DNA from 4 places in the Alteromonas sp. K632G genome. Region 1 is predicted to be linked to each of the others. Evidence: predicted binding sites of a transcription regulator. Region 1 holds the regulator's gene; each other region holds the start of a gene.

Region 1 (8,093 bases):
TGACGATATGCCTGATACGGGCATGTATCCTCACGCTAATGTAAAAATTGCGGTAAAAGACGCCCACCCTGCGGTTGCACAGCAAGCGAATTGGATCACCACGTTGCCCAGCGGCTTCGGGGCCGTTCGCGAAATATGTGACACCTTGCTTCAAGCAAACGACAAGCTACACGGAATTCAAGGTGCTAGCGTATGAAGGTATTAGGTTTTGATCGATTAGGCTTAAGTATTTCGGTGTTATTTATATTGGCATCCGCCCTGTATATCCCTATTTGGATGGACGAAGACCCTGCTCAGCAATCTGATCAAGGGCCGGACGCATTAAAGCCTGCATATAAAGCCAAAAACCTAACGACCACCTTATACAATCAAGAAGGACAGCTAAATCACAAAGTATTTGCAGCGTCGATGGAACATTACGACCAATTGGGCTTTGTTTTATTCCAAAAGCCCAGATATACATTGTATACCGACGATGCACAGTCACCGTGGGAAGTTACCGCGACAGAAGGCACTTTGTATAATAACGAATTGATACAGCTAGAAAATAATGTCGTTATTGAAAACCAAAGTGTCGATGACTTTGTAAGAACAATACGCACAGCGTTTATAGAGATAAACCTGTACACTAAGCAAATGACATCTGATCAGCCCGTGGAAATACGTGGCTTACAATATGTGATTAACAGCAATGGGTTTAACGCTAATTTGCGTACCCAGGAATACGAGTTAATAGACCATGTACAAACCATTTATTCGCCTAGCCACTAAAGCATTAGCGACTAGCCTCGCTGTTAGCCTATTTGCTACTGCGGCTATAGCGGCTGAAAGCGACTTTAATAAACCGATTAAAGTTGACTCGAAATCGCAATTTGTTGACGGTAAAAACAAAACCTCATTGTTTAAAGATGATGTACGGATTACTCAAGGTTCTTTGGTGATAAATGCCGATGAAGTTGAAGTGATTGCCAGCGAAGGTGATGGACGAGAGATATTCGTGGCTCGCGGCAAACCAGCCAGCTATTCGCAAAAACTTGAAGACGGTGCTCCTGTCACAGCGAAGGCCAACGAAATTCGCTATGAAGTAGTAAATCGAACTATTTCTTTACAAGGAAATGCTGAGCTACAGCAAGACACCAGTAAAGTACAAGGTGATAAGATTACCTTCGACATGGTCACTGAACAATTACTTGCAACAGGCGGCGAAGACGGCGAAGGTGGCAGAGTCACTACCGTATTTACCCCTGAGGCAATACGTAAAGCGTCATCGAATAACGAAGACGATAAGGCGGACGACAATTAATCATGGCAACGTTGAGCGCACAGAGCCTTGCAAAGGCGTATAAAGCACGTCAAGTGGTTCGCGATGTAAGCTTATCAGTATCGACGGGGCAAATCGTTGGATTACTCGGCCCGAATGGTGCCGGTAAAACGACTACCTTCTACATGATTGTTGGCTTAGTTCCTCTAGATAAGGGCAAAATCAGTATTGATGACAGCGAATTAACCCACGAGCCCATGCACGAACGTGCTCGCCGCGGTATTGGGTATTTGCCGCAAGAAGCCTCTATTTTTAGAAAATTGACGGTGTTTGAGAACATCATGGCTATCTTGCAAACCCGTAAAGGGTTAAGTTCATCAGAACAAGAACAAGAAGCCGATGCGCTACTTGATGAATTTAATATCAACCATATACGTAATAGTACGGGTATGAGTTTATCCGGTGGTGAACGCCGCCGAGTAGAAATCGCACGAGCATTAGCAGCCGATCCGCAATTTATTTTGCTTGATGAGCCATTTGCTGGTGTTGATCCTATATCGGTTAATGATATAAAGAAGATCATTCAACATCTTCGTGACAGAGGAATTGGAATCCTCATCACCGATCACAACGTAAGAGAAACACTGGATGTGTGTGAGAAAGCGTATATTGTGAGCCAAGGCGAACTCATCGCGCAAGGGACGGCAGAACAAGTTTTAAGTAATCAGAAAGTAAGGGATGTATACCTAGGAGAACAATTCAGGCTATAGTTACTGTAACCGAATTGTCATTTTCAGTTTTAAGCACGGGTATATTCACAACAAGAGTTTAAAAATAAGACGTAGATGAAACCATCTTTACAGCTAAAGTTCAGTCAACAACTTACCATGACACCGCAGTTGCAGCAGGCAATCAAGCTGCTGCAGTTGTCTACGCTCGACCTGCAACAAGAGATTCAGGAAGCACTTGACTCAAACCCTCTTTTAGAAGTTGAAGAAGGCGGTGATGACCACCCTGTTGAGAAAAACAACATGGACGGCGACGACCCTTCTGTAGAAGCTGCTCCTACTGCTTCTAGCGATTCATTAGAAGCTGGTGACGCGCTTGAAAAGAACGATCTTCCCGACGAGTTGCCAATCGACAGCACATGGGATGAGTATTACTCGGCCTCTTCTGCCCCCGCTCCTGGCCCATCGAATAATGATGACGACCAATTGTTTCAGGGTGAAACCACCGACAATATTCAAGACCATTTGCTTTGGCAGATGCGCTTAACCCCGTTTTCAGATACAGACCGCGCCATTGCTACCGCCATTATCGACTCAATTGATGAATCTGGTTACCTTAACGTACCCATTGAACAGATTTTAGAATCGGTAAACTCTGACGATGTTGAAGAGTTGGTAGAAATGGACGAAGTTGAATGTGTACTAAAACGTATTCAAATGTTCGACCCTATTGGTTCAGGTTCACGTACACCGCAAGAATGTTTGCTCGTGCAGCTTCGCCAGTTCTCAGACGATACGCCATGGCTTACCGAAGCCAGACAGCTTATTAATGAGTACTCAGACCTGCTGAGCAGCAAAGATTACCGTACGTTAATGCGCAAGAGTCGTTTGAAAGAAGATCAACTTCGCGAAGCCATGCGCTTATTGCAAACGTTGAATCCTCGTCCTGGCAGTGCATTAATTACTAAAGAACCCGAATACGTTATTCCTGATGTTTCGGTAAACAAAAAGAATGGCCGTTGGGTAGTAGAACTTAATCCCGACAGCTTGCCAAAATTAAGCGTAAATCAACAATACGCTGCCATGAGCCGACGCTCTAAAAACAGCAGCGATTCGCAATTTATTCGCTCGCATATGCAAGAAGCCAAGTGGTTTATAAAAAGCCTTGAGTCAAGAAACGACACCTTGATGAAAGTAGCAAACTGTATTGTGCAGCAACAAATGGGCTTTTTCGAGCACGGCCCAGAAATGATGAAACCAATGGTGCTAAATGATGTCGCAGAAATGGTAGATATGCATGAATCCACCATTTCACGAGTCACCACGCAAAAGTATATGCATACCCCTCGTGGCATTTTCGAGTTGAAATATTTCTTCTCTAGCCATGTAGCAACGGAATCTGGTGGTGAGTGTTCATCTACCGCTATTCGCGCACTAATTAAAAAGCTTGTGGCAGCGGAAACGCCCAGCAAGCCATTAAGCGATAGCAAGATTGCTCAATTGTTGGCCGAACAAGGCATTAAAGTAGCCCGGCGAACAATAGCAAAATACCGGGAATCGTTATCGATTCCGCCGTCAAACCAACGCAAAAGCCTTATTTAAAGGCCTTGATAATTTAAGGAAGACGAAATATGCAAATCAACCTTACCGGTCATCATGTCGAAATTACTGATTCTTTGCGTAGCTATGTCGATACTAAGTTCAGCAAACTAGAGCGTCACTTTGATCACATATCTAATGTGCATGTCATCCTGAACGTCGAAAAACTCAATCAAAAAGCCGAAGCCACCATGCACCTTAGCGGCGCAGAAGTGTTTGCTTCATCTCATAATACAGACATGTATGCGGCGATAGACAGCATGATCGACAAACTCGACAGGCAAGTTATCAAGCATAAGGAAAAGCTGAAAAAGCACTAAATATTAGTATGGAAATTCAAGCCATAGTAAGTTTGGACCGCACCGAGTGTGCGGTTCAATGTAACAGTAAAAAACGTATTCTAGAGATTATTAGCGACATTGCTGCTAAAAATAATCCCGACATCGATCAGGCTAGTGTATTAAATAGTCTACTAACCCGTGAACGAATGGGGAGTACGGGTATTGGCAATGGTATTGCTCTGCCCCACGGTCGATTACCGGGCTTAGAACACGTTATCGCCATTATTGTAACCAGCAACCCTGCCATCGATTTTGATGCGCTTGACGATCAGCCCGTAGATATATTCTTTGCCCTATTAGTGCCAGAAGAGAAAACAGAAGGTCACTTACAAACACTCGCTACCGTGGCGGGTAAGCTAAGTGATAAAGAAACGGTGAAAGCCATTAGGCGGGCCTCCACCAGTGATGACATCATTACGGCTTTAAGCTAAAAAAGCACTGCACCATATTTTAAAAGGGAGAAATGCAGGTGAAACTGATTATTATCAGTGGTCGATCCGGTTCAGGAAAATCAGTTGCGCTACGTGCCCTTGAAGATTTAGGTTACTATTGCGTAGATAATATTCCGGTTAACCTTCTCCCTACTCTGACCCATACCGTGGTTGATGAATATGACCAAGTTGCGGTAAGTATCGATGTAAGAAACCTACCCAAAAATCCAGCGGACTTGGTAGAGATCTTAGATTACCTACCCTCATCGTGGTCTATGACCATTGTGTACATCGACGCGAGTGACGATGTACTGGTGAAGCGTTTCAGCGAAACCCGCCGATTACATCCGCTAGCTAAGCTCAACAAATCTTTATCTGAATCGATAAAAGCCGAATCAGACTTACTTGCGCCTATTGTTGAGCGCGCCGATTTGTATATTGATACGGATAAACTCACTATTCATCAACTCGCAGAGCTTATTCGCGAGCGAATTCTAGGCAAGAAAAGCTCTCGCCTAGTATTGGTGTTTGAATCGTTTGGCTTTAAGCACGGTATCCCCAAAGACGCCGACTATGTATTTGACGCCCGCTTTCTCCCCAACCCGCATTGGGAACCCGATTTAAAACACTTAACTGGCTTAGATGCCCCCGTAGAAGTATTTTTAGGTTCCCAGCCTGTTGTAACCAAATTTATTTGGCAAATTCAGAACCTAATCACTACATGGCTGCCACACTTAGAACGCAATAACCGTAGTTATGTCACCATTGCGATTGGTTGTACCGGCGGTCAGCACCGCTCAGTATTTATTGCTCAATCGTTAGCGAAAACCTTTGGCGAAATGCATCCCGATGTACAAATTCGCCACCGCGAGTTAAATCAGTAATGACAATCGAAAAAACACTTACCATAGTCAATAAATTGGGCTTACACGCCCGCGCTGCCACACAGTTGGTTCAATTAGCCAATCAATTTGACGCAAAAATCGTGTTGGTGAAAGGCGATAAGAAAGCCGATGCTAACAGTGTGCTGGGCTTAATGATGCTGGAAAGCCACCAAGGTGAACAGGTAAACGTTGTGGTTGAAGGTAATGATGCCGAAGCGGCATTAAACGCCATTGAAACGTTAATTGAAGGCCGTTTCAACGAAGACGAATAATGCAGCTTCCAATACGACTGAGAAATTCTGCTAAAAGCCGTCTATAATTTCACCATACGGCTCGTAATTGTCTGTACCTACTGCGCTTTTGTCATGACAGCGTCATGGCAAGTGCGATATCCTACCATTATTGAAATTCCATTTTTTAGGCGAAAGCAGTGGCAGAAGCGCTGGTCTCAAAATACGTACAAAGCCAACTAAGGGCACTAAATGGCGCGTTGAATAATGGCCAATTTGTTTCTGTACGTAAGCTTCTGCTTGAATTACCCCCATCTGATGTTGCACACATTCTAGAATCTAGCCCCAGTCGTACTCGTGACGAGTTGTGGGAGCTTATCGATGGTGATTTCCATGGTGATATTTTAGAAGAACTCTCTGACGACGTACGTAACGGTATCATCACCAAAATGCTGCCTGCTAACGTGGTAGACGCGTTAGAAGAGATGGATACCGATGACTTAGCGGTTACCCTTAGTAGTCTGCCTGAGCCTGTATTACAGGACATTCTAGACTCTATGGATGCACAAGACAGGGTACGTGCTGAACAGGCATTGTCTTACGGCGAAGAAACTGCCGGTTTCATTATGAATACCGACACCATTACACTTCGCCCTGATGTCACCATTGATGTGGTCCTTCGTTATATTCGCCTCAAAGGTGAATTACCTGAAAATACCGATACCTTTTATGTGGTTAACCGCACCGATAATTTGGTGGGTATTGTACCGGTAACGCGATTACTCACCGCTGAGACTGAAGCCAAAGTGTCTGATGTGATGGATGAAGAGTCTGAAGCGATTCCTGTGCATATGCCAGATGATGAAGTGGCGAGCTTATTCGAGCGCTATAACTGGCTATCGGCCCCCGTGGTTGATGAGAAACACCGCTTAGTCGGCCGAATTACCATTGATGACGTGGTAGATATTATTCGTGAGGACGCTGAGCACTCCATGATGAGTATGGCGGGTTTAGATGATGACGAAGATACTTTCGCCCCTGTGCTTCAAAGTACCAAACGACGCTCCGTTTGGTTGGCTGTAAACCTGGTTACCGCGCTAATGGCAGCCATGGTAAGCGACTTGTTTGAAGCAACGCTAAGCCAATTGGCCGTACTTGCCATATTGAACACCATAGTACCAAGCATGGGCGGTGTTGCCGGAAACCAAACCCTTACCCTTGTTATTCGCGGTATGGCGCTTGGGCACGTTAATGCCAACAACTCCCGCTGGTTAATAAGCAAAGAGATATCTATTGGCTTCTTAAACGGTGCTATTTGGGCAATCTTAATTGCTTCGGTAATAGCGCTTTGGAAACAAGACTACATGTTAGGGATTATTATTGCCTTTGCCATGCTGGTTAACATGATAGCCGCAGCAATGGCAGGCGCTACTTTGCCGCTCATCATGAAGCGTTTGAAAATAGACCCTGCACTAGCAGGAAGCGTAATTCTGACCACCATCACTGATGTGGTGGGTATATTTGCGTTCTTAGGCACTGCGACCCTGTTTTTAATGTAATGCCGCGACAATCGTGTAGGCGTTGTTCTAATGCTATTTAGCTTGGCATCATGATGAACGCCACCACATCGTTTTGATAATCACCGGTTGTTTTGTACTCTCTATACCCTTTAGACGCGGCAATACCAATTGCGTATTTCTTACCTTGGTAATTTGTAATTCGAGAGTCTTTCTCGCCGTTTTTTAAACCTAAAAGTGTGTCGTCTATCTCGATAACGTCCCCCACCTGCTGAGGGCTACCTTCGGTAGCAGAAATAATCATCCCATCACGCTGGCAAAACATGCCAAAACACCCGGTTACAGTATGCCCACTTTCATCTTTAAGTAGCGAGTCGTTTAACATTTCAGTGAATTGTGGCCCACTGTCAAACACAATTCCTATACCGCCAAATACGTTGTTTTGTTCTAAACTGGTGATTGATGCGTTGTAGATGTAGGTGTGCTTATTATCGTACTGCGCGCTAGGAACAAATTTCGACACGGAATATTTTTGTGAATCTGTACAACTCAACGCATCTATAGCGCCGCTCTGTGTATCGACTTTGTCTCCAATGACTGACGCATGGTCTTTGTTAGATACCGCGACAATAATGCCATTTTTGTCATAAACGTATAAATTGGTGTAAACCGTGTATAGGTCATTAATGTAACCAAGAATATTTGAAATTTCTTGCTGAGCATCAGGCCCTACGGTGGGAAGTTGCAAGTACTGTCGAAACACAGTGGTAAGCGCCCACCAGCGACAATCGTTCGCTCTCTCGTACAGATTTCTGTCCATAATATCTACTGCTAAGCTTGCGCAAAACCTTACGTCACCAAGCCGTGCGCTTATCACTGTAGATTGTAGGTTATCGATAGAGTCAGAAAAGATTAACGCGATACTCTCACCGGTCGATTTGATCTCAGAAAGTACAGGCATGAATTCAACAGCATTATTACGCGCTGCTGCAATAATGCCATTCAATACCACTAAACTCAGATCGTCATTGATTAACATCGACGTTTTGAATATTTGCTTTAAATCATCAGAAAAGAGTTGAGAATTGAGTAACTGACAAGA
Region 2 (8,093 bases), on a different contig from region 1:
GAAGAGACACTAAGCTTAATGCGAATATCCAATTTCCCACTTGTTGGTAGGTAAGGTAAATCGCCAGCATAGATACAACACACAAAAAGAAGCTGCCAACTCCCGCAATTTGCATCCGCTTAATAAGCTGAATACGAAGCCTCAAATTCTTGATTTGGGCTAGAGTATTGTCGTCACGCTCTTCTTTTGAAAAGTTACGAATAAGCGTAGCAAGGGTTAAAAACCGGTTTGTATAGGCCAGTAACAGCAATGAGATTGCTGGAAAAAGCATAGCGGGTGTTGCGAGGTCTATTTTCATTAAATGTCTGTCACCATAGTGAATGCGTGTCAGTGTATCAAAAACGTAGGGATGTTGTCGTCTGATAGTAAATAGCGGTGTAGGACAGAGTTTAGGTCGTAGCGTGCAGTTAGTGGCGAATTCAGTGGCAGAGAGCTAGATTTACAGACGCTATATTTTCAAAGGCTTTATCTGCTAAGGCTATAACTACGGAAAGCTACATTCTGTCGATTGGCATTTGGGAGGCATTCCAGCCCAGCATATCGCCTTCTAAATGCATAACTTCTGAAAAGTCTAAGTCTTTTAGAAACTTCATAGCAAGTTTAGCCTGAGTACCAGATTGACAATAAATAATAATAGGCTTGTCTTTATGGCCTTCTAGCTCGGTAAGATAATCGTTAATATTTTCATGAGGCATGTTGATGGCACCTGGAATGTGCCCATCAGCAAAGTCGCTTGGAGAACGCACGTCGATAAGCATCCAGTCATTGTTTTTCACCCGCTCAATAAGGTACGGGGAAGCCGCAACCGACACTTGAGAGGTTGCTTTCGCTGTGCATTGCATTGACACAAATAGCGTGACAGCAGCAACGACGACAAACAAGACTAAAACGATTCGCATGAATAACCTTTAAACATAACAAGGCGATATTATACCTTGTGGCAGTACTAGTTAATACCCTTACACAGTGTTTTTAGTTCATTAATTAACCGCAGTGAGAACCTGCTGGTAATGTCTGGATTGACCACAATTAAGGGGGCTGACAAAAAACGACGGTGAGGACGCCAAAATTGCTCAAGATCGGACGTTGGCTGATTGCTTGCGGCCACCAAAGCAAAAGGCTGCCTAGATAATACTTCTTGTACCGAAACTTGCGGGTAATCGACTGGGCTGTCGGCAAATAGGGTTTGCGCACCACATACGTTAAGTAGCTTGTTCGGCCACGCATTGTCACCTATGGTCATTAGCGGCGATGTCCAAGAGTAATAAAACACCTTGTTATTTGAAGGCGTGGCGTACTCGGCTCTTATTGCTGCTAAATGATGTAAAAACTCACTGGTGAGCGCATTGGCTTTTTCTTCTGTGTTAGTTACTTTAGCTAACCGCATCAACTCACTGGCGATGTCCTCAACTTCAGTGATTTTGGCTCGAAACACCTTATAACCTAAGCTTTCTAAACGGTGTAAATCTTGCGGCTTGTTGCCTCCTTCCCACGCTAATATCAGGGTAGGTTGCAGCGCCATTATCTGGGATAAATCGGCTCCTTGATAGTCGGCCACTTTAGGTAAAAGCTGTGCTTCTTTAGGAAAGTTACTGTAGTCGCTAACGCCAATTAAGTGTGCTTCTAAACCAAGGCTATAAACCCACTCGGTTAAATGAGGTGCAAGCGTGATAATCCGCGGGGCTGATTTTCTGGCTTCTACAGCCTGAACATATTCATGCTGAGTTTCCTCACTAATTTTCTCACCACTTTGCGCTTCAGCTGAAGTGGAAAGAGGTACTAGTGTGAGTAATGTAACGATTATTAGCGAACGCTCTACAGTACTACCTTTACTCAATATCTTAAGTAGTAAAACACTTATTATAAATGCAGCGTGTTTGCGCAATTTGTGAAATAGACTCTTCACGTTAGAAGACCTCGCTCAGGGTTTGTGTCTGTACTGCGATCAATAGCAAACAAACACTCGCAATGGCGGTGACCACAGCCATGGCACCCACTATAGTGCGCTTACTGCGTATCATGTCTGAATACTTTACTTGCTCGGCACCGCCTACGCGAGGGTAGCGGTATTTTCGTCCATGATAAATTGCAGGGCCGCCTAATTGAATATTTTGTATTCCACCAAACAGCGCAAGTAACAAGGAGGTTTTATCTCGTGCTTTACTTCGTCTTACTGCTCGAATGCCTTTTACGGGGTGAGTGAAAAGAAGCACAGCAACACAACCGAGTAACGCAGGGGGAACCACTAATAACGAAACAAGCTTTCGCACAGGTTTAGCAAAATGCACCATTTTAGGGTTTCGGTAGTGCCATTGCCACGAGGTGAGTAATAACAAACGGTAGGTTAGCGCACCAATCGGGCCTGCCAACATAAAGTAAAAAATAACGCCGCAATAAAGATATAAAAACTTAAGCCATAGCGATTCAATGGCTGCTTTCGCAATACCTACATCGGTTAATTGGGTGCATTCACGGGCAACTATGGTGTCTACGGTTTCTCTGGTGAGTACTTTTTTATTTTTTCCTACTGTTTTTAATATCTTACTGAACTGATGGCGCTGATAGGCAAAGTCGAGCAAGGCAACCATGATCACGGCTTCGAAAAAAGCAGGGTATTGAGCCATGTATATGAGTATGGCAAGGCAAACGATTAAGGGGGCTAATAATACGATAGCCGCTAATGAACCAGAGATATAATGCTGCGAACGAGAGTAATTTAAAGAGGGAAGAACTTTAAACCCCATCTGCCTAACCAAATAACGCATGAGGGTAAGCGGGTGGCTGCTAAGCGGCCACCGCCAAAGGGCATCTAGAACAACTGCCAACCATAATACCAGCACCGACTGATATGCTGATTGGGTCAGCAATGCTTCCATTTACCGCTACGCCAGCGCTTTGATCATAGCCATAACAAGTTGCGCTGAATGTTTTGCCGCCGTATCTAAATATTCTTTAAAACTGACAGTTGATGTCTTACCCGCAATGTCAGATAGCGAGCGAATTACCAAAAACGGTACGTCGAGCATGTGACAGGTTTGGGCTATAGCTGCACCTTCCATTTCAACTGCTTTCATATCTGGGAAACTTTCACGCAGCGCCTCTACCGCTTCGTCGGTGCCGATAAACGAATCGCCAGTACAGATAAGACCGCTGGTAGATTGGATGTTTTCTAACTCGCCCGTCGCCGTTTTTGCGGCTTCAATGAGCGTATTGTCACAACGGTAGTCTGCAGGCATGCCAGCACATTGGCCAAGCTTGTAGCCGAAATGGGTTAAGTCCACATCGTGGTGGATAACATGGGTGGCAATCACTACGTCGCCAATGTTTAAGTTCTTATCAAACCCGCCTGCTGAACCTGTATTTACTACCACATCTGGTGCGTATTGCTCGATAAGTACCGTAGTGGCAAGGGCCGCCGCAACTTTTCCAATACCACACTTTACTAACACAACCTCAACGTTATTAAGGGTGCCTTCATAAAAGGTTAAGTGCTTCCATGTGGTTTCTTTAAGGTTTGAAAGTGAAGCTTTAAGTAACGCAACTTCTTCATCCATTGCGCCTAGAATGCCAATTTTTTTTATGCCAGTCTCTTTCATGTCAGTCTCTTTCATGTACATACCGATTTGTTCAAATGTTGGGGGAAGCAAAACTTGCTACAGATATGGTAATGAATTGTATAAGGAAATGAGGAAAACTGACAGGAAAAAGCCTTTGTCACCTGCTATTACAGCAATAATGGAGTGCAACAAAGGCTAGGGGGAAACCGGCTTTTTTATGCAGCTGCCGCGCGGCTCGACCTAACTGGGCGAGTCGGGCGCTTAGTTGGCTCAGGGTTGTGCGTAGGAAGCTGCGACATTTTTTGTTGAATTCTTCTATAAGGAATAAGCTTATTTTCAAGGCATTCACGAATATCGTCTACAGTATAACCCGACTTAACCTTAATTCGCGCATGAGGAACACCGGCAGCATCTAATGCGCCAGAAACAAACCAATCACGCTGAGTTTTGTAACCCTCTTTCCCTTGGTTATGCACAAGGTCGATAGCTAATATGGGGCTCATGTCCTGTTTGTCGACCAAGATAAAATCAAGTTGGCGCGAAGAGGCTCTAGAAATAGCTTGGCTGGCCGTTTTCTTGTTGGCCGATTGCCTTACTGACACTATGTCGCTTAAGCGTACACGGCAAATGATACGAAACTCTCGCCCCATTGCTTGTTCAATAAGGTTTAAAAAAGAGTGTTCTACAGGAGTGAAAAGCTGTGGCTTTCGGCGAAAAGGAAACGCTACGCCACCATCTGATAATTTTATGGCGCCTAATGCCACCACGATAAGTAACATCATTAAAATAATTGCCAGTTCCATCATATTCCTCGCATATCAACGTGTAATGCGCGTCATTTAAATGACGCTTTTTTTGACACCACTGTGGTTCTTTACTGAAATTGCAAAGGCAGTGCCACATTGAACGAGGAGAGTAACTAGTCGGAAATAAAATTTATGGAAGGTTATGGCTTACTAATGATGAGTACATCAACTTGCGTGCCCACATTATCCGGGGAGACCACAATACGAACCGAATCATCTGTTGCTGCAAGCATGGTGCGTTGGTTGACCGCAGGTTTTCTGACAAATTGCGGATAGGCATTTTGATAGAAGGCGATAACCTCTTTAGGCGCGTGCTTAGTAAAATAGACCAAACTCGCAGGCAAGCTATCGTCGAATTGCTGACACTGGCGAGCATTAGCCATTAGCGAGACGTCAAAAAAGGAGGCAGGGCAAGACCGAACAACAGGTTCATCTAATGAACTGTCGGTGGACACCGTATCGGCAAACGCGTGGCTCGCCATTGCTAGCCCGCTAAGTAAAACTATATTAATGCTTTTACGTAAACCACTTGTCATTATTCTTGTTAACCATTAATCACTCTTTGTATCGATAATAATGGGCTAACTATATAAGAGCAATAGGTAAATAGTTGCACAAGGTATGTTCATAACGTGATGGGTATAAGGTGAAAATAATTTGAGAACCGGGTTCTCAATCCCATCACTCCTTCACTTTCGAATACTGAAACACCTCATTAAATGGCTTATCAAATACCAAGGCAATTTTGAACGCCACTTCAAGAGATGGTGAGTATTTTCCTTTCTCAATCGCCATAATGGTTTGGCGTGTAACACCCACTTTTGACGCGAGTTCCTGCTGCGTCATTTCATCGACAAGAAAGCGCAAGGTTCTTATATTGTTAGTTATTGAATAATGTTCAGCCATTAACTTTCTTTCCGGCAATAGTAAATCTCAGTACCAAAGCGGGTTACCTCCGATAACCAAAAAATAAGGACTAACTTTAGCTCAATAGGCGCAAGAGCATAATTGGTGTAGCTATTTTGCGCGTCAAAATCGATGTTACTGTTGATCATTTGTTGTATCACGCAGCTCACAATACCTACTGACAGTACCCAATAACCCGCATTATTCGCGGTAAGTCGATGATAACGCTCTCGTTCATCTTCAGGGGTATTGGCATCTTCTTGCTGGCTCATGGCTAACGCAACATGTAACGCTACCTCTAAGATAATGAAGGCAATAGTAATTCGCATGATGAGGGCGGTGGTGACATCTAGGCTAGTATTTGGTTGCAAAAACATAAGTGTATATACGCTATCTCCATAAATAGAGGCGATCACCGCAGATACTAAAAAAGACACCCACAAACTTTTCTCTCTGAACGAAATCATTATCTTTCTCCATGCCCTAGTAATGGTGGTTAAATTTTACTTTGTGTACGTTAAATTTAACTCAATGTTAAATATATTGTACATGGGTGCTTGTAGAAAGCTAGCGGAAGGTTGTTACAAAGTATGTTGTAGAAGAAGGTTCCCTGAGCGGATTTCTTTACAGCTTTAGATATACTGGCCACAAAAAAGCTCGCCTAAGCGAGCTTTTAAATAGATTACATACAACGAGGTACGGTTAACGTGCTGTTTTACACGTGGTTATTAAACGCCAATGTAATCCATGATACCGTCAGCGGCTTTTCTGCCTTCGTCGATAGCGGTAACCACAAGGTCACTACCACGTACCATATCACCGCCCGCAAAGATTTTAGGGTGCGATGTTTGGAAAGCAAACTTACCAGCAGCAGGAGCGCGTACGCGGCCTTTTTCATCTAGCATAATGCCGAACTCAGCAAACCAAGGGGCAGGACTAGGTTGGAAACCAAACGCGATAATAATTGCATCAGCTTCAACTACGTGCTCAGAACCTTCAATTTCAACTGGGCGACGACGCCCGTTAATATCTGGTGGACCCATCTCGGTTTTTACGAATTTAACACCGCAAGCATTTCCTTCGCTATCAACAGCAATGTCTAAAGGTTGAATGTTGAACATAAATTCAACCCCTTCTTCTTTTGCGTTAACTACTTCTCGGCGAGAACCAGGCATGCTTTCTTCGTCACGACGATAAGCACAAATAACGCGGTCGGCTTCTTGACGAATAGACGTACGTACACAGTCCATGGTGGTATCACCACCACCAAGTACCACTACGCGCTTACCTTTCATATCCACAAAGTCGGCTTCGTCTTTTTCAAGACCCATCACGCGGTTTGTATTTGAGATAAGGAAGGGCAGAGCATCGTGAACACCGTGTACATGTTCATTTTCAAAGCCGCCTTGCATCGATTTATACGTACCCATGCCTAAGAACACGGCGTCGTAATCATCTAACAGTTTTTGCATTTCAATGTCTTTACCAATTTCAGTGTTAAGTACAAACTCAACACCCATGTCGGTAAAGATTTCGCGTCGAAGCTTAATTACATCTTTTTCAAGCTTAAACGATGGAATACCGAAGGTTAGCAAGCCACCAATTTCTTCGTACTTGTCGAATACTACGGGCTTAACACCGTTACGCACAAGAATATCGGCACACGCTAGGCCTGCTGGGCCTGCACCTACAATAGCGACTTTCTTATCTGTCCAAACTACGTCAGACATATCTGGGCGCCAGCCCATTTTAAACGCGGTATCGGTAATGTATTTTTCAATACTACCAATGGTTACCGCGCCGAAGTCGTCATTTAGGGTACATGCACCTTCGCACAGTCTGTCTTGAGGACAAACGCGGCCACATACTTCTGGCAAACTATTGGTTTTGTGCGACAACTCAGCCGCCTCAATAATACGACCTTCATTGGCAAGGTCTAACCATTGAGGAATGTAGTTGTGTACCGGGCACTTCCATTCACAATACGGGTTACCGCAGTCCAAGCAGCGATCTGCTTGGCCTTCGGTTTGTGACTGACTTAACGGCTGATAAATTTCAGCGAACTCGTGTTTACGCACCATGATCGGCTTTTTCGGCGGATCGATACGTTCAACATCGACAAACTGGTATACGTTCTTTGCCATAAACTTTTCTCCTCCTACTGAGCCTGGATGCGCAATTCTGCGCTTGAACGACTGATGTGACCTAATAGGTTTTTCACATCACTGGTCTTCGGCTTAATAAGCTTAAAGCGTTTCAGCGTTGCCGCGAAATCGGTTAGCAAGCCTAACGAATGGTCGCTGCCGGTTTCTTCGTAATGCTGATTAATAAGACCACGTAAGTGCTCTACTAAAATCGCTTTACCGTCAACAGGCATAATCTCAATAAGGTCTTGGTTTACACGGTTATCTAGGTCGTCGTTGTCGTCCATAAGGTACGCAAAACCACCTGTCATACCGGCACCGAAGTTCACGCCTACAGGGCCAAGTACAGCAACGATACCACCAGTCATGTATTCACAACCGTTGTCACCAATACCTTCAACTACCGCAATAGCACCTGAGTTACGTACACCAAAACGCTCACCGGCACGGCCTGCAGCAAATAATTTACCGCCAGTTGCACCGTATAAGCAGGTATTACCCATAATGGCACTTTCATGCGCATTGTAAGTCATGTTTCTTGGTGGATGAATAACAAGCTTACCGCCAGTCATTCCTTTACCTACGTAATCGTTTGCGTCACCTTCAAGATGCATGTGCAAGCCGCCAGCATTCCATACGCCAAAACTTTGACCAGCAGTACCGGTAAGATTCACTTTAAT
Region 3 (8,093 bases), on a different contig from region 1:
TGCAATGGGTGAATTATTTACTAATGTGCTCGATATTTCATTGTTGTATCCAGACAATAAGCGCCATCCAATGATGGCCATGCTAAGTGGTACTATGACCAAAATCATAATCGATGTTAATGTGATGCCTGTGCCCGCGCTTCAGCAACACTCTACGTTGAGTGAACCTGAGTTTCGCACCACTTTTCAAGATTGGCTAAATGCCATGTGGAAAAATAAAGATAGCCGTATCAAACGTCTTTTGGAGTCGTAATTGTGGAAGTAAGCTCAACTGTACGTGATAACTTCATGCATCTAGTGAAGGATTTTTTTCCATCACTGACCATGCACGACCCGCTATATAATGCGCTAGCGTTAGGCACCATATTGACGATAGCGATTGTTATTTACGTCTTTGCAAGATTGATTGTTCGCCCTGAAATAGCAAGATGGGTATCAAAAACCACCAACATTTGGGATAACGCATTGCAAGAGCATGGCTTCTTCCGCCGCCTGATGCACTTATTCCCAGCCCTTTTTATATTTCTTGCCACTCCTGTACTTATTGAAGAAGCTTCAGTGCTGTATGGCTTATTAATAAAAAGTGCGTTGTTGTACATGCTCTACAGTGGGCTTTTGGGTATTTACGCCATTTTGAGTACGGTGGAAGATGTTTACAACGCCTCTGCGCTGTCTAAACGTGCACCTATTACTGGCTTTATTCAAGTCACCAAACTCGGTTTTGCCATTCTTACCATTTTGTTCAGCATCTCGTTAATTGTTGATAAAAGCCCCTTACTCTTGGTGTCTGGCTTAACCGCTATTGCCGCAGTTCTGTTACTCATTTTTCGCGATACCATATTAGGTTTTGTGGCAGGTATTCAAATTGCTGCTAACCGCATGTTTAACACTGGTGATTGGATCACCATGCAGAAATACGAAGTAGATGGTGAAATTAAAGAAATAGGTTTAACCAACGTAAAAGTGCAGAACTGGGATAAAACCATTTCAACGCTGCCTACCTACAATTTGACCACCGAAGCGGTTAAAAACTGGCGAGGCATGCAAGAATCTGGTGGACGCAGGATAAAGCGCTCTGTGTATATCGATGTTCATTCTATTAAATTATGTGACAACGAGATGTTAGAGCGCTTCTCTAAAATTCGTTATATCAGCGAGTATATCGAGAAGAAAACTAATGAACTGCGCGCTTACCACAGAGACTATTCTATAGATGAGTCTGATTTATTAAATAGCCGCAAGCTAACCAACATCGGTACCTTCAGAGCTTATCTAGAATCCTATCTGCGCAAACACCCAAGTGTGAACCAAGAAATGACCTTGATGGTGCGCCAACTGCCCCCTAACGAAATTGGCCTGCCGCTAGAGCTATATTGTTTTAGCATTGAAAAAGATTGGGTGAAATATGAAAAGGTTCAAGCGGATATTTTTGACCATGTAATGGCCATGCTATCTTTGTTTGACCTAGTTGCATACCAGCGTGATGGCCACTTGGGGTATTTATCCAGTGCCATGGAAATAAGCCAAAGCGAACAAGACTAGCGCTTGCTGTGACGACAAATTATAGATGCTAGACATAAAAAAACCGGCCTAAGCCGGTTTTTTTATGAAAATCATTACTTAAGCCAACGCATAACCCATTAGCAAGCAAACCACTAACCCAGACACACCGAAGAAACCATACTCGATTTTTTCCTGCATGCCTTTTGCGCCAGTTTCAGCTGTCATGAAACCCATTACGATGCTGCTAAGCCCCAGAGTGAAGGCAATTAGCGCAACACCAAATACAATTGCGTTAATCCAATCAGTCATTCTCTAAACCCTTTAATTTTTCTGACGTTATTATGCATGAAATCAATCTAGATGAACATGCCTCAAAAAGCATTAAATACGAGTAATGTGCTCTTTTTCTTACCACTTTGATCTTAGTCAAAAATGCCAAATAGTTAAGCTAATTGCTAAATTATGGTGAATAGTTAGTGCCACCGCCTATCTGAATAATCATAAGACACTGAAATTAAAAGAATTATTGAAATGGCACTGAGGTTGCAACACTTAGGTTACAACACCTAGGTTACAACTGAGCTTGTAATAGCAGGTTATAAAAACAGCGTGAGCGCATTGCGCTAAACGGTCTTCGCGACAGCATCATGGTTAATAGGATTTCAGAAAATGAAAATTAAACAATTATTTCCACTTGCCTTAGTAACTTCATCTTTACTTAGCGTGCCAGCGTTTGCTTTTGAGACTAGCTGCGATATCGAATTGGATGGCCATCTTCAATATTACCAAGGCCTAATTACTGTCGACATGCAAAATGGTTCTACCATGTCGATAGATGACACCTACCATTTAGTGATTAACGGTGAGAGTGTGTCGTTGAACAACGAACAGCAACAATGGGTCAATACCTATTACGACCGTATCGATACTGCTATCCCCATGACCCTTAATATCGCAAGTGAAGGGTTAGAGATTGCGAGTGTTGCCGTTTCTGAAGTATTTGGTGAACTGCTTGGCGGCGACAATGAACTTACTGAAGACTTTGATACGATGTTTACATCGCTTAACGAAAAGTTGGCAACGTCTTTTTATGATGACAATGGCAATATCAAAGTGGATACAGCTAAGTTTGACGAGCCAGGCTTTTTCGACGAAAGCTGGGAAGACGAATTTGAAGCGCAATTCGAGTCGCTCATAACTGAATCAATGGGCCGTATTTTGATTGCTGTGGGCACCCAAATGCTATGGAACGGCGGCGATATGGAAGCCTTCGAGGAAAAAATGGAACGCTTTGGTGAGACTATTGAACACCGTGTTGAATCACAGGCCGCAGCACTTGAAGAAAAAGGCGATGCCCTGTGTGAAGTGTTGCAAGAAGCTAATTATGCCGAAAACAAAATGCAAGCCAGCATTCCTGGGTTAGGTGGCTTAGACTTAATCGATATGCGCAGTGGCGAAATGAAAATGTAATTGTGGTTCTATTGGTGTAATGACTTCCCAAACTGCATTCAAACCACATTTAATTTACGTTTAATAACCTTACAACGCTAGCTTTCCCGCTAGCGTTTTTTGTTTTTGACTAATGCCATTCTAATCGATTTTCTCCCTTATCAATTAGCACATCGCGCTTTGCATCTTATTCCCAGATAAGGTGTACCTAACAACCAGCATTTGTGTGCTCGCATTTACCCCATAGACCAATCCGTTTTGCGCCTTACCGCGTATTTTTGATACTTTTACTCTCACGCCCCATCATCATCTAAGAAGACGTTATGAATAATAAGCTAGTTATCTGCGGTTACGGTTGGCTTGGTCGCTACTTGGGCAAAGCCATGTCAGCTACCCATACTATTATTGCCACCACACGAAGCAAAGAAAAAGCGTTGAAGATAAGCGACAAGCACATTAAAGGCTTGGTTTTTAATTTGGGTGACGACACTATCACGCTATGTGATGAACTTAGCGATGCAACACTGGTACTAAACATTCCACCTGGCCGTCGTAATACCCAGTTAGATGATTTCACCGATAACATGCTTACCCTTATTGATAATGCAGTGGCGGCTAGAGTAGCCCGTATTATTTTCATTAGTACCACCTCGGTATACGGCGATAATAGAACTGATGTGTTAAATGAACACGCCAGCACTCAACCTGAAACCGCATCGGCAAAAGCGCATGTAGCCATAGAGCAGCACTTGTTAGATTTAAAAACGAATGACAAGGTAGACGTTAAGATAGTTCGCCTTGCTGGGTTAACCGGCCCAGATCGTCATCCGGTAAATTCGTTAAGTGGCAGAAGCCTGAATGCGGGCAATAAACGAATTAACTTAGTGCATGTTAATGATGTTGTTGCCGCGTTAAAGACACTGATTTTCGCAGATAGTAGTAAGAACAACTCTAGCAAAACCGATAGCACAGATTTATATCATCTGTGTAGTTTGCAGCATCCCAAAAGAGGCGATTACTATACCCAGGCGGCACAGAAAAAAGGGATTGCTGCTCCCACATTTAGTGACTCAGATTTAGCCCCCACGGGCAAGGTGATTGATGCAAAAGCGAGTTGGGCTTTACTGGGAATACTTCCCGACTATGCCAACCCTGATGACATGATTTAGTGAGATAGAATGTTGTAACACGATGACGTTACACGCATAGGATAATAAACAGATAAGGCGCTCATATTTGAGCGCCTTATTATTAATATACGTTTTACTTCAACTTGCCTAGTGCAACTACCAATCGAGAACAACGACTAGCTGAGAACAACCACTAGCCAAACAGGCTGAAGCCGAAGTATTTAACCGCCACGGTATTGATGAAAATAACTAACAAGATGGCAGGGATAAACGTTTTAAGCGATACATCGACATACTTTTCAAACCATCCACCACGATAGCCCGAACTCCCCTCTTCAAGGGATGCATTGAAGTTTGCACTTTTCCAACGATAGATAACGAAGATACAAATCAAGAAGCCGTTTAATGGCAAAATGGTCTCGTAAAATACGTCAATAATAACGTCGAACAGCGACTTATCTACACCTGCATAGCTGGCGAACTGCGTAAGTGCATCAACTTTACCAAATGACAAAGTACACAGTACCGCTAGCACAAGCATCACGCTACCAAGTGATGCTAATGCCCACTTTCTGCTTACCCCTTTCTCGTCCATTAGCGCCGCTACTGGCACTTCAAAAATAGACACTAAAGACGTGATGGCAGCAAAGAACACTAATAAGAAGAACAGGCTTGCCACGATAGACGCCCCCACATACCCAATAGAGCTTTGCAGCGCTAAAAATATATTAGGTAGATAGGTGAAAATCATACTCACCGATGACTCACTAAGTTCATCAGGATTAATATCAGGGTTGAATGAGAATATCGCAGGCAGAATCATTAAGCCTGCCGTGAAGGCCACTGCGGTATCTGTTATTGCCACTAGTTTTGCCGACGTAGGTACATCCGCTCTCTTGTCGATATAACTGCCGTAGGTAATCAAAATCCCCATACCTAGCGAGAGGGAGAAAAACGCTTGTGCGAGCGCACCATTCACCACACTTGCTGTCAGCTTTGAGAAGTCAGGAATGATATAAAACTTCACCCCTGCCATAGCATTCTCGCGGGTGAGTACGAACACCACTAAGCCAATTAGCATAACAAAAAGGGCTGGCATCAGCAGCTTAGCTGCTTTTTCAATCCCCTCTTTAACACCGCCTTGCAGAATGAGATAAACCACACCAACAACCACGGCCATATAAGCGAAAATAGACGACGAATTAATAAATAACCCAAAGGTATCTGGGTTAGCTAAGGTGTCTAAATTACCGCTAACGGTTTCAAAAAGATAACCGAAAATCCACACCGTAATCACCATGTAGAACACGGCAATCATAAATGGCGTAGCAATGGCTAACCAACCGGCGATTTTCCACTTTGCTGAATTGCCACTGATTGCGCTGTACGCGCCAAGTGGATCCTTTTTGGCATGACGCCCCACTGACATTTCCGCTAACATCACAGGTAAGCAAATAGCGAATACAAAAATGGCATACATTAATAAGAATGCACCACCGCCATTTTTTGCCGCGCCAACAGGAAAGCCCACTAGGTTACCAATACCTACTGCCGACCCTGCCGCTGCTAGAATAAAACCTATGCGCGATCCGAACTGTTCTCTGGCCCCGCTCATATCCCTTCCTCTTGTTGAGTTTATTTTTATGTTTTCTGGGATGGCGATAACTTATGATTATTTCATCGTGCTAATGGCGTCGACTACGTCGTATTGCTCGCCTTTTTTAAGCGAGTCAAAACACTGCACCATTCCCTAAAATGCATGGTAACAGCAGTGTAATAAAAAGTCTTGATATTGGGCTTACAGAAAGCGGCAATTGGCGTATCACCAAGTTACCACTTTACCGTCCCAGTCAATGAAGTGACAGCTTTCGTCATAGTTTGAATTGCGATAAGCGCTTAGTGTCGACAAGTGAGTAAGCAGTTGATTAGCGGTAAATTCCGGTGTGAACAGTTTTTTTGCTTTTACGTTTTTCTGAAACGGCGCTGATAAACCAGTATCGACAGTACCTGGGTGATAACACACTAAAAGTGGTTCTTTAAGCCGCCGTGTGTATTCTACCGCGGCTGTTTTTACCAACATATTAAGCGCGGCTTTTGAAGCTCGGTATCCATACCAGCCCCCCAGTTTGTTATCAGAAATGCTGCCCACCCGCGCACTAATACAGACAATTAACGGGTTTTCTTTCACCATCACAGTCACTAAGTACTTCATCCATAAAGCAGGCAGCGTACTGTTGACGGCAAAGTAAGTTGCTAACGCTTTTTCACTTATGTCTTCAAGCCGTTTTTCTGGGCGAAGCCCCAGCGTTTCATTGTGAAGTACGCCGGTCGCGACAATCGCTAACTTCACTCGTGTACCTTGCGCTTGAAGGTCTTTAACAAACGCCTCTATACTGCGTTCATTGTGTTCCGGCAAGCTAATCGCCGTCACATTATCAGTCCAAGTGGCGTCTTTATAACCACTGCGGCTAAGCGCGATTACCTTATTGGGATTCTCACCTTCATCCGGCTCAGCGCTTGCCAATAGATGAACCAGTGCCTTCCCTATTCCGCCCGACGCCCCTATCACGAGAGACACCGTATTAGCGCTTTGCTCAGCCGTATTTTGCTCAGTTTTGGGGTTATCTGCCACTGTCGCCACCTTTGCCTTTTGTGCTTTCGATATTCTTAATATGTTCCGCCCCAGCGGTGCTTTTAGTAAGCGCAGCATTCGCATCACTGGGTGATTCTTGCTGAATGTCACCAGGTACACATCGGTCACAAGTACGCTTTTTACCGGTCAATAAATACGAAATGGTATAACGGTGTTTAGCGAATTTGAGGTAACACCAATCGGCAATAATACGAATACCAGGCCAGCGCAGGGGGGCGTATAGCCAACCTACACCTACAGCTTTCCACGCCTGATGGGTTACATCTAGTCCGGTAATAAGTGTGCCATCGGGTAATAACCCGTGAATTCTAGCATTGAGTGCATGCCAATCTAATTCAGGGTACTGCGCAGCAAACTCTTGTGTTTGAATATCAACAAGGGTTAATGCACCTTGCTTATCCCGTTTTTGTAAATGGCGCATTTCTGTTTTGCACAACGGGCAGTAGCCATCGTAAAAAATTATCAATGTAGTCACCTCTGACTTGGCGGTAGCTTTCTGTGTGTTCTGTCTTTCTGTGTTCTGCACTCTCTATGTTCTGGTCTTTCTATGTTCTGGTCTTTTTATTTATTATGCTTTTATACGCTAAAAAAATGCACTTGGATGACTTGAGTTTAACCGCGCTCACACCCACACTGATGTCATACGTTTTTTCTGAGGTAACACAATGGCAAATTTACAAGTAGCCACCCTAGCTGGCGGGTGTTTTTGGTGTATAGAGTCAGCATTTAATACTGTTGAAGGTGTTGAAAAGGCAGTATCTGGGTATGCAGGCGGCGAAGATGCCTCACCAACCTATGAATCGGTTTGTGGTGGCGGTACTGGTCACGCTGAAGTGGTTCAGGTGACTTATGATGCAGATAACATCAGTTATCGAGAGGTATTAGAGATTTTCTTTGCACTGCACGATCCTACGCAATTGAACCGTCAAGGTAATGATGTGGGCACACAATACCGTAGTGCGGTTTTCTATCATGACGATGCGCAAAAAGACGCTGCAGAAGCCATAATAAAAGAAATCACTACGGAAGAGATTTGGCCTGATCCGGTTGTCACCGAAGTTGTGCCAATTGATAACTACCATCAGGCTGAAGACTACCATCAGGATTACTTTAAAAATAATCCGCAGAACCAATACTGTTCTATGGTAGTCGCACCCAAACTAGCGAAGTTTAAAAAGACATTTGCTTCACGTCTACGTAAGCAAGCATAAAAAGCCTTAATTAAGGCTTGAAGACCCTAACAAAAAAATGCGGTTGCAGCGTAATATCTGCAACCGCATTTTTTATCTCTGTAAATAGCCAGTGCTTTGAATCTCTGGGTTTTTGCCGTTTATTGCTTCTGAAACATAGCGATTTAG
Region 4 (8,093 bases), on a different contig from region 1:
AACCAATTTAATCTTCCTGTTGTTATTTTAACCGGTCAATCAGACTCACAGGTTGACGAATTGGTGATGCGAGCGGGTGCAGCCGATTACCTGCAAAAAACAGAAATCGAGTCACCCCGTTTTATGCGCACCATTCGCTACGCCATGGTTCGACGAGAGATAGAAAACGAGCGATTAGAAAGACACAAAGTTGAACAACAGAACAAAGCGAAAGATAAATTTCTTGCTCATTTAGGCCACGAACTTCGCACCCCGCTTACGTCTATTTTAGGTTACACAGAGCTGCTATTAGACGACAAAGGTAATGACCCTTTGGCCCAAGAGCTGTCTATTATTTATTCCAATGGAAAGCACCTACTTAGCCTGTTAAATGACCTTCTTGATATGTCTCGCATTATGGCGGATAAACTTGAGCTTAATATCAAAGAAGTGCATCTAAGCCCTTTCCTTACTGATATTCATTCATTAATGCGATTAGCAGCGAAAGATAAAGATCTTGTTTTCGATGTGATTGCAGAAACCAAGATACCGGAAGTGATTGAAACCGATCCTACCCGTTTGCGCCAGGTGTTAATCAACTTAGTCAGTAACGCTGTGAAATTTACCGATACTGGCGCCATAACCGTTACCGTAGAAGTTCGTCCTCCAGCACCAGGAAAAGCCAATGAAAGGCTACACTTCATTGTTGAAGATACCGGCATTGGCATGCCACCCGATAAGCTAGAGAAAATCTTTCAGCCTTTCGAGCAAATCGAAGATATCATGCGTGCAAATCATGGCGGTGCTGGATTAGGTTTGGCAATAAGCCGAGAGCTTGTGGCCAAGTTAGGCGGAAGCATTAGTGTAGATTCAGTTTTTGGCAAAGGCAGCCGCTTTTCGTTTTCTATCGATCCCGGTGACATTAGCGAACAAAGCCGTACTCAACTTGCACTTAAGCCACCTAGCAGAGCTGAATCCAATAATTTAGATTTACAGGTTACTGGCAAGGTATTGATTGTTGATGATATTCGTGAGATTCGTCGCTTAACGGGGCATTTAGTCAGCCAATGTCACGCTACTGTTGCTTATGCAGAAAACGGCGTTAAAGCGTTAGAGGCTGTTTTACAAGCCGAAGAAGATAACGAGCCCTTTCATTTAGTGTTAATGGATATTCATATGCCGGTTATGAATGGTATTGAAGCCCTTCATGCAATAAGGCGGCATAAGAGCAACGTACCTGTTGTGGCCGTTACCGCCGCGAGTCGCAAAGGGTTAAAACAATCTTTAATGGATGACGGGTTTAATAATGTTATTAATAAACCTATTGAACGAGCTGCCCTTACTGAAGTGCTAGACCAGTATTTAGTGCGCTCTCAAGGACCAGCCGTGTCGAAAATAGAAACCGTTAAAACGGTAACTCAATGTACTCAACCTCAACCGACGGCTAAAAAAATATTAGTGATAGAAGACGACGAGGACGCAGCTGAGTTATTACAATTATTTTTGGTACACCAAGGCCACGATGTTATTACGGCCAATACGGGCGCAGATGCTATCGACCGTATGAACGAAGTGGTATTTGATCATGTATTAATGGATTTAACCCTTCCCGACTACCATGGATATGACTTAGCTGCCGAGTTAAATCAAATTCAACCCAAGGCCAAGCTGGTTATTGTCAGTGGCAATGAGCCAGATAGAGATACCATGAAACATTTAGGAGTTAGCCAGTCGCTCTTAAAGCCTGTGAGTAAAGAAGATTTAATCAGTGTGGTGTCATAAAAACAACATCGCACTAATAAGTTAGCTGCGACGAGTAGCTAACTTTTCCCTCCGCAAGCCTTTTTAACTTCTAACCGATTACGAAATTATTACACGGCCTACCTTGCAACTCTTACCTTAAATTAAATGCTAGCGTATCCGCCAAAACAAAACTAAAAATAAAACCTAAACAAATCAACAGCTTAAATACTTTTCAATGTTGGTATGAGCGTTGCAACTCTCTATGTGCAATCTAGCAAACTTAAGGAGAGTACTATGGCAACAAAAACTACTACGCCAAAAACAGCGAAAGTGAATAGCGTAACCGAGCCTAGTCACCCAGTCACGGATCAGTTAAAAGAAACACTTCATTCGTCAGTTGATAAACTGGCTGATAGTGCGGCCGTAGCTGAGGACAACATTCGTAACACGGCAAGTCGCTCTGCGGACAATATGTCTGAACGAAAACGTTTAGCTGAGCAAAAATGGCAGTCGTCTGGTGTACGAAAATATGCTATTGAGAACCCATTAGCCACTGCTGGTATGGCATTCGCAGCAGGTATGTTAGTGACTTCATTATTTCGCAAGAAATAAAGCATGAAACCTTTACCAGATTTTCGTAGTGCCACATACACGCTGAGCAGCGAAAATCCGTTTCGCCTGACTTCTCCGAGAAGTCAGGCGACATTTCGCATTCCTCAGCAAAGTACAACCGGCGAGACATCCGAGTCGTCTAACAACATTCCCCCAGACATTACATTTGAAGAGGCGCTGGCTTCTTTTAAAGCGCTTTACGCACAGAAAAAATATCAAGGCTTTGCATTAATCGACCTGATTAACGCTGAACTTCAGCTCATTACCAAGTCGATTTTTGTCAGTATTTTTGGCGCACTTACCGCATTTGCATTAGGTGGTTTTTGCTGGATTTTACTCAATTCATGCATTGGATTAGCCATGCACCATGCTGGCATGCCTGCACTACTTATTATGGTTATATTGTTACTGGTTAATAGCGTATTAAGTGTCGTTGCATTTATGCATGCACAGAGTGCATTCCGTTTTATTAACCTAAAACGACTTACCACATTAATGCAGTCTTTAACCAAGTAGTAGCAAACTCATTACGGCATTGCCGTCGGACAGCGTAAAACTAAGGAGCACTTATCATGAATATTTTTCTGAAAAAGAACTTAGAGGATATCAGGCAGTGTCAGCATAATTATTTAGCCCAAAAACATCATGCTGAAGAATCATTTGAGGAGGCTAAGCGAGATTGTCGTCTGCTCATGGGCAAACCTGAAGTATTATTAGGTATTGTTGCTGCTGGGGCTTACAAAGGTATAAATACTGACGCTCCAAAGAGCAAAAGAAATCAAGCTATTATGACTTTTGTGCGCACCACCGCACTTTCGTTCCTAAAATAATAGTCACTACAATTAATACTAGGAATTACCATGCGCTTACCAACAAAAATGAAAATAGCGGCTTTAGCATGCAGTATATTTGTTACCGCTTGCACCACTACACCTGTTGCCTCGCCCACACCCTACAAATCTGCGGTCACTAAAGAAGGCTATGGGTATTCTAGCGTTCAACTAACCGACAATGAATACCGAGTATTATTTAAAGCTACAGATCGCACTTCAGCAGATATTATTCAGCAATTCGCATTGCGCCGAGCCGCTGAACTCGCTAACAAACATAACTATGAATGGTTGGCTGTTATCAAAACCGACGTGGATAAAAAACCCGTTATGGCCAGAGCAGTCACCCACAATACCGATGAGCCCCAACCATTTGCCACCAATCAGCAATGCACTATGTCAGGATGTACCGAGGTGGCACAGCCTGCCCCGGGTCAAGGGCAGAACACGGTGACGCAGACACAGATTAACGACGTGTACTTCTCTATTCTGGTAAGAATGAGCAATACCCAAGGTAGTATGGGAAAGAACGCTTTATCTGTTACAGAAATTCTCGCTGACCAAGTAGATAAGGTTAAGTAAGCGCGCTTCAAACAGAAATATTTTTTGATGAAATGACCGCCACATGGCGGTCGTTTTGTTTTAAGCCCTCTAAGCTATATTTGAATTTGTTCAATTTTGCTCAGAATCTAAATGCAATGTGTTGGCTCGCTCTACCCAATCAAGATCTTTGGTTTGTTCATCCAGGGTTCCCTTGGCATCTTCTAAGAATACTTTGCAAAAATACTCTACCGACTGAAACCTTTCTCGGTACTGCTTCAATTGCACTTCCATTTCGTACATGGCGTTTGAAAATTCTGAATTGGATTTCGACAACTCGTAGTCACATTTAAGATACGCACATAGCACATCAGCGGCTTTAGCAAGCCGTACATGAATATCGTCTTTATCTTGTTCTATTAAAGGTTGATAGCGCTTCTGTAGCGGCTCAGGCAAGGTTTGTATCAGCATAGCCTCAAACCTGCGCTCGAGCTTTTTTATGGCCGCAGTAGTTTCAGGGTCGTGGTACTTTACAGGACTTGGAATATCACTCATACCCGCAATCTCGCTGCCTTCATGGAAAATAGCCATGGCAGCGACTCGATCGGGATCAACCGCTTCGTTGAACACATCCGCCGCTATCGCACCTAACATGTGAGCGACCATAGAGGCTTCGTAGATGTGTGTAGACAACATCTCCTCTTGAAACTGTGCCATTAAAGGCCATCGCTTCACATTTCTTGCCCGTTGCATCAAACCTATAAATGCGGAGTGAGTTTTCGCCATTTTGCGCCCTATAAAATTACGATTGTTAGAAATTGATAGTAGCATTTGCAAATCGGGAATGCTGCCTTGCTTGGTATGCCTCCCGCCATGTAAAAAGTGCAAATGCTCTGTAAACCTTGTTTAGCCGACGAATACATTATCGGTCAAAAGCAGTGGAATTTAATATCAAATACATATAAATCAGACACTTAACATTCAGGCACGGAGTTCGCATTAATATCTATGTCAGTAACGGAGCAAAAAGAGGATTTAGCTATGTTAGGTTGGGCAATTACTTTTTTCATTATCGCCATTATTGCAGCAGTTTTTGGTTTTGGCGGCATCGCAGGTGCAGCAACAGGTATCGCACAATTTTTATTCTTTGTGTTTATCGCTTTACTAGTCATTTCACTAGTCGCGAATGCCTTACGCGGTCGGTCACCACGAGCATAGATTTAACACACATTTAGATATTTTTAGATACTTTTAGGATACAGGAGAATGGACATGATCTCACAGAAATCATTATTGAAACTTTTAGCAGCTGGTACATTTGCACTAACACTTGCCGCATGCGGTGATAACAACGCAGAAGATGCAGGCGAAGAGCTAGACGAAATTGTAACAGATGCAGGCAACGCAGTAGAAGATGCTTGTGAAGATGTTAAAGAAGGCGCAGACGCCGAAGATAAAGACTGTTAATACTCGCTTTATCACGAAAAAAGCTGATGGACCTTGTCCATCAGCTTTTTTATACTTCTTTTTATACTTCTTCGCCGCCAAGCTCTCGCGCTAAATCGTCTAATTCTGATAGCGTTCTATCAAATTCATCCACCGCATAACGGTAAGATACCAACACGTGACGATCACTACGTCCAAACTTTACGACCAGTGAATCAACATCCATGTGTTTAACCGTGTTGATAAAACGATATGCTGTCATCTCACTGGCAAAACCAAATTCAACTTGGCTTTTCATCTTAAGCAACTACCTCTGGATTGTTATCCAATACATTTACTATCCGTTCAAGTAAATGCGTTTCTTGGTCATTAACTTTCCCATGCGCAATCCAATCTTCTAGCAACTGCGCAGGAGATAGGCTCTCGCCCTTCTCTAGTTTCGCTGTCATCATGGTTAGCTGGACATTGGTTCGCATGCTGCTATCGCTCTCAGGGCTAGGTAAATCAGTAGCGGCTTCTAACGCCACGGTTAACCAATGTCGACTTTGTTGAACAGGTGTAGGTTTAGACAGTGCAGACTTCCATCGCTTTTTAAGCATGTCGGCGTCATCATCATTGATGTTAGTAATGTCTCCTGCTCGCAGGCTCTCACTTAACACCGAAATAACCGATTGGGCACGCTGCTGTACCTTGCGAACCTGGCGCTGCTGAGCACGTGTTTGCTGCTGCTTTTGAATACCGGTTATTTTCTTATCGAGTTTTGCACGCATTGCACCAGGCAACTCTTTGGCACGCGATTCGATATCCTGTATTGAAGTAGCAATCGTCGATTCATCAGATTCCGAGTCAATAGCATTCAATTGAGTAAAAAGGGTATTAAAGGTTTCATCAAATGCTGATGACTGTGCCTTACGTTGATCTTTTAAGCGTCCGAATAATGCATCGTTTGCTAAGCGAAACTCACGCCACAATCGGCTTTCATCACGCTTACCGGCATGGCCTATGGCTTTCCAACTGTGTTGCAGCTGCTGCGCTGTTTCAGTGGCGCTAGCAATATCTTTCTCTGCTAACAGCGCTGAGGCTTGAGCAACGAGTTGCTGCTTCGCTTTTTTATTCATCGCATGCCACTGATTCACTTTAGTTTGCAGCGGGCTGATGGTTTTATTCCAACGTTGCTTTAACGACTCGTATTCACGCTTTTCAACCTGACCACACTCATGCCACTGCTTAACGGTTCTATCGAACAGTTTAGCCAGCACCGCTTCGTCCTGTGACAAATCGATGGCAGCAACTTGTTCAATTAATGACTGACGAGCTTTAAGCGCTTTCTCACGTTCAGCATCTAATGCCGCGTAATGCTCGCGACAAGGCTGAAACGCAAGTTCTAACGCGGCGTCGAAAGCATTTTGAAGCGCGTCATCGTCGCTGCCAGCGCCTAACGAAAGCCACTGCTGACGAAGATAACGAATGGCTTCACCACGCTGTTTTATATCTTCGACGGGAGTTGAAGCTAATGTCTGCGCTTCCTCTACCAGTGCTGGTTTTCTAGGTGCTGCAATATAATCTTGCCAGCCTTCGAGATGAGCAATATCTTCGGCAGTTTTCTCAAAACGCTTAGCCAATTGTTTCTTAACACTCTCAGGCATAGATTCAAAGCTTGCAGATAACTTTTCAAACTTAGTAATAGCCCCGCGGTACTTACCTTGGGCGATTAAGTTATCTATCACACTGATTTGCTTTCTGCACTGACGAAGCGCCTGGTCTACTTCTGCTTTTTTAGCTTGTTTTTTCTGACTGAAAACACGGGAAGCTGCATGCCAGCGCTTATTAAGGGCGCTTGGTACTGAAATAAGTTCATTGCGTAAGTCGTGATACTTTTCACTTAACGCTTTAAATTCGGCTTCGATTGATTCTGGGGCTTTATGGCTAACGTCATCATTTTGATCGGTGCCATTTTGAACAGCGTCTCCTTCAACAGATTTACTTTCAGTTGCATCAGTGTTTACAGCTTTGGCCGCTTCAACAGTTTGTTCTGTGAGCACTTTCTCTTTATCGTCTTGCCCACTTGTTACTGGTTCAGAAGGCGTAATTGCGGTGTGTTGTTGCTTAGCTTCTTCTGCAAGGGATTCTTCCGCAAGAGCTTCTACTTGAGACAAACAAATCAGAAGCTTTTGACCGTACTGCTGTTGCATCGAAAAAGCTTCTAAACTGTTGTTTAACGAAGCTATTCCAGTACGTACTTCGTCAAGCAGTTTAGCGCTGCCACCTAATGAAGCCATGTGATCTGCGCTTACTTCTAATGCGCGTACCGACTCATTGACTACCGCTACATCAGCAAGGGTCGCCTCACACAAACGCTCACCATAGAGCCAATTAACTTGTATAGTGGCATGCGATAAATGCTGCTTACAAAGGGCTTCAATTTCGGCTTTTTCTTTTGCCGCTTTTTGCGCTTCCCACTCAGGTCTAATACGCGATAGGTGACGTGATACCTTTTCGCTAATACGTGCGAATTTAGCGTCCACCGCCGTCTTATCTTCTGAACTCAATATCGATGAATCTGTCATTAAGTCATTATATTCACCTAACAATTCAGCTTGACGCTTGTCAATATCTTCAACGTCTGATTTATCAACCAGCGCTTGATATTTAGACAAACACAAAGTCACGCGTCGCATTAATTCAATAGGCTTTTCGGCTTGCGCTTTCAGTACTTGAAGCTTTGTAGCTATAGCGGCGTGAATAGCATTATCTCTGCATTTCTTTTCCAGCTTTTGCAGCACACTACTATCTTCAATAGTGGCCAAAATAGACTGTTGCATCGCGTTATCTGCATGATGAAGAAAAATGGTTTGGGTAAAAGCTGGCTTATCGACTTTGTGAAGCAACGTCATGACAAGATTATTGTCTGCCAATAAACTTGGGTCGTTGACCAATACAGTC

Evidence for each region. Region 1 encodes sigma-54, which starts transcription at its own class of promoters, with help from an activator protein. Its sites were predicted from a motif close to GTTGGCACGNNNNTNGNNT; they were not measured.
Region 2: a site for sigma-54 is predicted at 4,441-4,459, ahead of J5X92_RS12835 (DUF2726 domain-containing protein). Genes of this name have one in related genera too.
Region 3: a site for sigma-54 is predicted at 2,034-2,052, ahead of J5X92_RS17265 (DUF2884 family protein). Genes of this name have one in related genera too.
Region 4: a site for sigma-54 is predicted at 4,686-4,704, ahead of J5X92_RS12070 (DUF1328 family protein). Genes of this name have one in related genera too.

Annotation. Positions count from the first base shown of each region.
Region 1 covers NZ_JAGGDM010000021.1:904-8,996, reverse strand. The annotation lists gene kdsC (3-deoxy-manno-octulosonate-8-phosphatase KdsC) at 1-196, shown strand, start outside; gene lptC (LPS export ABC transporter periplasmic protein LptC) at 193-771, shown strand; gene lptA (lipopolysaccharide transport periplasmic protein LptA) at 740-1,303, shown strand; gene lptB (LPS export ABC transporter ATP-binding protein) at 1,306-2,031, shown strand; gene J5X92_RS17835 (RNA polymerase factor sigma-54) at 2,107-3,591, shown strand; gene hpf (ribosome hibernation promoting factor) at 3,621-3,908, shown strand; gene ptsN (PTS IIA-like nitrogen regulatory protein PtsN) at 3,917-4,360, shown strand; gene rapZ (RNase adapter RapZ) at 4,399-5,244, shown strand; gene J5X92_RS17815 (HPr family phosphocarrier protein) at 5,244-5,516, shown strand; gene mgtE (magnesium transporter) at 5,675-7,033, shown strand; gene J5X92_RS17805 (cache domain-containing protein) at 7,071-8,093, opposite strand, start outside.
Region 2 covers NZ_JAGGDM010000012.1:68,353-76,445, reverse strand. The annotation lists gene J5X92_RS12860 (DUF2721 domain-containing protein) at 1-298, opposite strand, end outside; gene J5X92_RS12855 (rhodanese-like domain-containing protein) at 495-899, opposite strand; gene J5X92_RS12850 (helical backbone metal receptor) at 947-1,906, opposite strand; gene J5X92_RS12845 (cobalamin biosynthesis protein) at 1,908-2,876, opposite strand; gene J5X92_RS12840 (5'-methylthioadenosine/adenosylhomocysteine nucleosidase) at 2,883-3,581, opposite strand; gene J5X92_RS12835 (DUF2726 domain-containing protein) at 3,773-4,360, opposite strand; gene J5X92_RS12830 (hypothetical protein) at 4,504-4,899, opposite strand; gene J5X92_RS12825 (helix-turn-helix transcriptional regulator) at 5,045-5,269, opposite strand; gene J5X92_RS12820 (hypothetical protein) at 5,269-5,736, opposite strand; gene J5X92_RS12815 (FAD-dependent oxidoreductase) at 5,998-7,413, opposite strand; gene gltB (glutamate synthase large subunit) at 7,428-8,093, opposite strand, start outside.
Region 3 covers NZ_JAGGDM010000019.1:99,698-107,790, reverse strand. The annotation lists gene J5X92_RS17280 (acyltransferase) at 1-253, shown strand, start outside; gene J5X92_RS17275 (mechanosensitive ion channel domain-containing protein) at 256-1,542, shown strand; gene J5X92_RS17270 (hypothetical protein) at 1,621-1,812, opposite strand; gene J5X92_RS17265 (DUF2884 family protein) at 2,173-2,973, shown strand; gene J5X92_RS17260 (NAD-dependent epimerase/dehydratase family protein) at 3,276-4,121, shown strand; gene J5X92_RS17255 (sodium-dependent transporter) at 4,276-5,697, opposite strand; gene J5X92_RS17250 (SDR family NAD(P)-dependent oxidoreductase) at 5,905-6,714, opposite strand; partial or broken gene J5X92_RS17245 (DUF393 domain-containing protein) at 6,809-7,201, opposite strand; gene msrA (peptide-methionine (S)-S-oxide reductase MsrA) at 7,401-7,946, shown strand.
Region 4 covers NZ_JAGGDM010000011.1:50,972-59,064, forward strand. The annotation lists gene J5X92_RS12040 (response regulator) at 1-1,761, shown strand, start outside; gene J5X92_RS12045 (DUF883 domain-containing protein) at 2,017-2,334, shown strand; gene J5X92_RS12050 (hypothetical protein) at 2,338-2,850, shown strand; gene J5X92_RS12055 (hypothetical protein) at 2,907-3,164, shown strand; gene J5X92_RS12060 (hypothetical protein) at 3,195-3,746, shown strand; gene yfbR (5'-deoxynucleotidase) at 3,837-4,490, opposite strand; gene J5X92_RS12070 (DUF1328 family protein) at 4,746-4,922, shown strand; gene J5X92_RS12075 (hypothetical protein) at 4,977-5,171, shown strand; gene J5X92_RS12080 (hypothetical protein) at 5,233-5,448, opposite strand; gene J5X92_RS12085 (DUF349 domain-containing protein) at 5,450-8,093, opposite strand, start outside.